DNA from 2 places in the Variovorax sp. GrIS 2.14 genome. Region 1 is predicted to be linked to the other one. Evidence: predicted binding sites of a transcription regulator. Region 1 holds the regulator's gene; the other holds the start of a gene.

Region 1 (3,206 bases):
CAGGTGGCGAAGCCAACATCAACTCAAGCATCAACGCGATGCGCGCTTTGACCGGGGACAAGCCGCCGGCGTCGGGCCACGTGTCGTCACCGCGCGGCAGGATGCGGCCGTTGACGCAGCGTGTTGCACGTCGAACTTCGATGCCGGCCGCGTGCGCTCGAGCCGCGGCCGCTTCGATCGCGTGGTGCAGCGTGCCGTTGCCCGTCGCAGCGAGGATGAGGCCGCGGACCGGACCGGCCGCATCCTCCGCGCCATGCGCCATCAGCGCATCGATGACTGCACCGGTCGCACCCGCGTGGCTCATGATGATCTCCACGCGCGGCCATTCGACGTCCGTGCTGATCACTTTGAGTTTGACTGCTGCGTCGAGGCCGGCAGTACCGACCTTGGCGTCAGGGGCGCCCGGCCAGTCACGGAGGCGGCGCACCGCCCCTTCTTCCACATAGCCAAGCGGCCCGGCGTCCCCGGACGCGAAGGCATCGAGCCGGTAGGTGTGTACCTTCTGGACATCGATGGCGCTGTGAATGGTGCCTGCACACACCACGGTCACGCCGCGGGCGCCCGCGGTCGCTGCTACGGCAATCGCATCGCGCACATTTTGCGGACCATCGGGCGCGAGTGCGGAGGCCGGGCGCATAGCGCAAGTCAGCGCCACGGGCTTCTCCGCAGGCAACACAGAGTGCAAAAAAAACGCTGTCTCTTCGAGCGTGTCGGTGCCGTGCGTGATGACGATGCCGATCACGTCGGGCACGTTCGACCAATGCATGCATCGTTGCGCCAGCTTGTGCCACACATCGAAGCTCATGTCCTTGCTGTCGAGCTGCGCGACCTGTTCGGCAACTAGCGTCACGCCAGATGGCGCTCCAATCCCAGCGAGCAGAGCTGCGACGCCCACCTCGCCCGCGGTGTAGCCGAGGTTGTCCCCAGCGGATGCCGCACGGCCGGCGATCGTGCCCCCGGTGCCCAGCACCACAAGGCGACGCACTTCCGATCCCTCTGACTTCATCATGGCTTGCAAACTTTGAAAAACTGTTTAAAAATACAGCTACTGGACATTCAACCAGTGCCGCAAGGAGTTCCCATGCAATTCGCAGTGAAGCTTACCGCCCGCCAGCAACAAATTCTGGACCTTATCCAGAGCGCCATCGCGAGCACTGGTGCGCCGCCCACCCGTGCAGAAATCGCAACCGAACTCGGCTTCAAATCGGCCAATGCGGCAGAAGAGCACTTACAGGCCTTGGCACGCAAGGGCGTCATCGACCTCATCAGTGGCACGTCGCGCGGCATCCGGCTTCGGGGCGATGCGCTCCGTTCGCTCAACGAGTCGCGCAACAACCAGTTTTCGCTTTCACTGCCGGGCATGGCTCAACTGGCGCTGCCGCTGATTGGTCGCGTAGCCGCCGGTTCGCCCATCCTCGCGCAAGAGCATGTCGATCGAACCTACTACGTCGAGAACACGCTGTTCCAGCGGCAGCCCGACTATTTGCTCAAGGTCCGCGGCATGTCGATGCGCGACGCGGGGATCATGGATGGCGACCTGCTGGCTGTGCAGTCCACCAAGGAGGCGCGTAACGGGCAGATAGTGGTGGCGCGACTGGGCGATGAAGTGACCGTCAAACGTTTGCGCCGCAACAAGCAAGTCATCGAGCTACACGCCGAGAATCCAGATTATCCAACCATCATCGTGCAGCCTGGCGAACCTTTCGAGATCGAAGGGCTCGCCGTTGGCCTCATCCGCAACACGATGCTGATGTGAGGTAGTACCTTTCTTACGCGCATTCAGCGCGCAAAAACCGGCTGCGACAGGTGGCGGGCGTATGGCGAAGAGCCATCACCCTGGCACAGCCGTTCAAGCAATCCTGCCTGTGTTCAACCTCTGACCTATTTGGAGATCGCATGGGACTCGCTTCGCTTACTTTTTCAGACCTCTTCGCCGACCTATGGATGCCGATGCAGTTGCTGGCCGATCGCTGGTTGCCCAATAGAGGGCTCGCCGCATCGCCGCGCAGAAACGCGACCGGCTTGCGCTATGTCGCGGTCAGGCCGTCATGTGGTTCGCGGGCGGCGGAGCCGGGTTGCGCAAGCGCCGTTTCGCCGTCGCGTCCGCTGCGCGTGGTGCGTGTCGTTGACCCGCAGGAGCCCGGTCGTCGCACGGGCCGCGTGGTGATTTCGGGTCGCATAGCGGACGTGTGCGCCGAACTAGATCGACTGGCCGCACTCGAGGCTGCCGAGACAGTCGACGGTCGCCATCGACTTCACTGACGAACATTTCGTTGCCGCCTTACGTGGCGACAACGACGTCGACTGCCTGTTAAGGCCGATGACGCGAGGCACAATGGCACGTCATGAACATTGTGATCCTCGACGACTACCAGGACGCGGTGCGCAAGCTGCGCTGCGCCGCCAAACTCGACGCCTACGCAGCCAAGGTTTATACGAACACCGTCAAAGGCATCGGACAACTTTCGGTGCGCTTGAAAGACGCCGATGTGATCGTGCTCATTCGCGAGCGGACGCAGATATCGCGGCAGCTGGTCGAGAAGCTTCCCAAGCTCAAACTGATTTCGCAGACCGGCCGCGTCGGCAGTCACATTGACGTCACCGCGTGCAGCGAGCAAGGTATTGCGGTGGCAGAAGGTTCCGGCTCGCCACTGGCCCCGGCCGAGCTGACGTGGGCGCTCATCATGTCGGCGATGCGCCGTCTGCCGCAGTACATCAGCAATCTGAAGCACGGCGCGTGGCAGCAGTCAGGCCTTAAATCGGCGTCGATGCCGGCCAATTTCGGCCTCGGCTCGGTGCTGAAGGGCAAGACGCTCGGCATATGGGGCTACGGCCGTATCGGTCAACTGGTCGCGCGCTACGGCCAGGCATTTGGTATGCAGGTGGTGATCTGGGGCCGTGAGGCCAGCTGCGCCAAGGCGCGCTCCGATGGCTTTCAGGTCGCGCCGAGCCGAGAGGCCTTCTTCATGGCCGCAGACGTGCTGTCGGTCCACCTACGGCTCAACGAAGAGACGCGCGGTGCCGTCAAGCTGGAGGACTTGTCTCGCATGAAGCCGACCGCCCTCTTCGTCAACACCTCACGCGCTGAACTGGTCGAGCCCGACGCCTTGCTGGCTGCGCTCAATCGCGGCCGTCCCGGGCTTGCCGCTATCGACGTTTTCGAAAGCGAGCCACCGCTGCAAGGACATGCTCTGCTGCGGCTCGAG
Region 2 (3,206 bases), on a different contig from region 1:
CAGCACGCCCTTGATGATTTCAGTCGCCAGCACCTGCTGTTTTTCGCGGGTCTCTGCCACCTGCACGAGCACCAGCGGTGCCGTTTCGAGCGGCGGCTGGACCCAGGTGTAGGCCACGCGCACCGTCGCGCCCCGCATCTCGGCATCTCGCATGTGCACCGAGCCGATGGTGGCGGATTCGTCTTCGGGTGGGGGTGGTATGTCGTGGTCGCCACCGAGCGATTCGCCGCTCGACGTCAGCACCTGGTAGTAGACGTGGTCGGTGTCGTCGGCTCGCAGGATCTCGCGTGCCGGCTGCGGCAGGTTGAACAGCACGTGGTCGCCCTGCACCGTGACCAGCTTGGCCAGCGTCTGCACGTTGTACTCCAGCGCGCGATCGAAGGGCGCGTTGGCGATGCCCTGCGCCACCAGCCATGTGAGGCCGATGCTGACCGGCACCAGCAGCAGCAGCGGGGTCAGCATCCAGTCGAGGATTTCCCCGAACAGGGAGCGCTGGCCGCGCTGGAAGAGCTTCACGCCGGAATCTTCTCCAGGCAATAACCGAGGCCGCGAACGGTCGCGATGCGCACCGGACCTTTCTCGATCTTCTTGCGCAGGCGATGGATGTAAACCTCGATGGCGTTGAGGCTCACTTCTTCGCCCCATTCGCACAGCCGTTCGACCAGTTGGTCTTTGCTCACCAGGCGCCCCGCCCGCTGCAGTAGCACTTCGAGCAGGCCAAGCTCGCGCGCCGAGAGTTCGACCGTCTTGCCGTCGATGGTCGCCACGCGACCTGCCTGGTCGTACACCAGCGGGCCGTGCTTGATGGCGTTGCTGGTGGCGCCCATTCCGCGCCGCGTGAGGGCGCGCACGCGGGCTTCGAGCTCCTGCAACGAGAACGGCTTGGCCATGTAATCGTCGGCCCCGTAGTCGAGGCCCTTGACGCGCTCTTCGACGCTGTCGGCCGCGGTGAGCACCAGCACCGGGAGCTGTGAGCCACGGGCGCGCAGGCGCTTGAGGATTTCAAGGCCGTGCATGTTTGGCAGGCCTAGGTCGAGGATCAACAGGTCGAATTCGCTGTTGGTCATCAACGCCGCATCGGCTTGCGAGCCGGTGGCCACGTGGTCGACTGCCGCACCCGAGGTGCGCAGGCTGCGCAGCAGGGCATCGGCCAGCACCTGGTCATCTTCTGCAATCAGAATCCGCATCGCCACCTCCGGCTTGTTGCGCAAATTCTAGGCTGCGGCATAAGCTTCGAGGCCAATGGTTACCACGGTGGCGATGTCGTTTCCGACGCTGGCACGAAACTCGTCTTCCGCTTGCGCGACGGCTTTGCGAAAAGCTTCGAGCCAGGCCAGCCCGTCGGCGGTGAACTGCACGCGGCGTGCACGCGCGTCGAGCGGGTCAGGGCCACGGGTGACCAGGCCCCAGGCTTCGCATTGATCGACCAGCGTGCCCATGGCCTGCTTCGTCATGCCGGCGCTCGCGGCCAGCGCAGTGAGCCGCGCGCCATCGCGTGCCAAGTGACGCGTGATGTGGATGTGCGCCGCGCTGATCTGCGAGCGCGCAGCCAGATTCGAGAGCGCCAGCGGCACGTCGACGTCGTGCGCCATGAGTGCCAGCACGCGTTCGTCGAAGCGGCGCATCGCATGGCCGAGCAGTCGGCCCAAATGGGTTTGGCGCCATGCGTTTTCGGGGTCGAGAGTCATGGCTTTAATGGTAACTCAAACTGACTAAAAAACGGGTTTACTTAAACCAATGAGCCTCTACACTACTGTTCAAGCATCCAGCCTGTAGTTAAAAGCAGATGGATCGAAGTCATTCCAACCCGTTGATATTCAAGGAGATTCTCAAATGGACGCACTCGTCAAAGGCACCAGCATTTCAGTCGCAGGCAGCGAAAAGGCCAAGGCACTGCAGGCTGCACTCGCTCAAATCGAGAAGCAGTTCGGCAAGGGAACGATCATGCGGCTCGGTGAAGGCGAGGCGCTGGAAGACGTGCAGGTTGTGTCGACCGGCTCGCTCGGCCTTGACATCGCGTTGGGCGTCGGCGGCCTGCCGCGCGGCCGGGTCATCGAAATCTACGGCCCTGAATCCTCGGGCAAGACCACGCTCACGCTTCAGGTGATCGCCGAAATGCAAAAGCAGTCAGGCACCTGCGCCTTCGTCGACGCCGAACACGCGCTCGACGTGCAGTACGCGCAAAAGCTGGGCGTGAACCTGTCCGACCTGCTGATCAGCCAGCCCGACACCGGCGAGCAGGCGCTCGAAATCGTCGATTCACTGGTGCGTTCAGGTGCCGTCGATTTGATCGTGATCGACTCGGTCGCCGCGCTCACGCCGCGTGCCGAAATCGAAGGCGACATGGGCGACTCGTTGCCCGGTCTCCAGGCCCGCCTGATGAGCCAGGCGCTGCGCAAGCTGACCGCCAGCATCAAGAAGACCAACTGCATGGTCATCTTCATCAACCAGATCCGCATGAAGATCGGCGTGATGTTCGGCTCGCCCGAAACCACCACTGGCGGCAATGCGCTCAAGTTCTACGCGTCAGTCCGGCTCGACATTCGTCGCATCGGCACCATCAAGAAGGGCGAAGAAGCGATCGGCAACGAGACCAAGGTCAAGGTCGTCAAGAACAAGGTCAGCCCGCCTTTCAAGACGGCGGAGTTCGACATCCTGTTCGGCGAGGGCATCAGCCGCGAAGGCGAAATCATCGACATGGGCGTGACCGCCAAGATCGTCGACAAGTCGGGCGCCTGGTACGCCTACAACGGCGAAAAAATCGGTCAGGGCCGAGACAACGCGCGCGAGTTCCTGCGCGAGAACCCCACGCTGTCGCGCGAGATCGAGAACAAGGTGCGCGAATCGCTGGGCATCCCTGTCCTGGCCGAGCTGGTAGAGGCCAAGCCGGTGAAGGCGCCCAAGGCTGAAAAGGCCGAAAAAGCCGAGCAAGCCGACAAGTAAGAAGCAGAGCGACGCGACGCAGGTTCCGCATGGCCTTTGCTGCCCCGTCTCTCAAGGGCCGCGCCCTGCGTTTGCTGAGTCAGCGCGAACACTCGCGGCCGGAACTCGAACGCAAGCTGAAGAAGTACGAAGAAGAGCCCGGCCTGCTGGCGACGGCGCTCGACGAGCTTCAGGCCAAAGACTTCATCAGCGAGCCGCGCGTGGTTCAGTCGGTCTTGAACCAGCGGGCGCCGCGCATGGGCGCGATGCGCTTGCGCCAGGAG

Evidence for each region. Region 1 encodes LexA, which represses DNA repair genes until DNA is damaged. Its sites were predicted from a motif close to ACTGTATNNNNATACAGT; they were not measured.
Region 2: a site for LexA is predicted at 1,770-1,787, ahead of recA (recombinase RecA). Genes of this name have one in related genera too.

The regions. Positions count from the first base shown of each region.
Region 1 is NZ_JBJXIA010000006.1:43,028-46,233, forward strand. Features, by position in the region: gene RCH10_RS11920 (asparaginase) at 1-1,009, opposite strand, end outside; gene lexA (transcriptional repressor LexA) at 1,082-1,756, shown strand; gene RCH10_RS11930 (hypothetical protein) at 1,897-2,262, shown strand; gene RCH10_RS11935 (D-2-hydroxyacid dehydrogenase family protein) at 2,346-3,206, shown strand, end outside.
Region 2 is NZ_JBJXIA010000001.1:286,470-289,675, forward strand. Features, by position in the region: gene RCH10_RS01395 (sensor histidine kinase) at 1-516, opposite strand, end outside; gene RCH10_RS01400 (response regulator) at 513-1,187, opposite strand; gene RCH10_RS01405 (MarR family transcriptional regulator) at 1,215-1,688, opposite strand; gene recA (recombinase RecA) at 1,834-2,943, shown strand; gene recX (recombination regulator RecX) at 2,973-3,206, shown strand, end outside.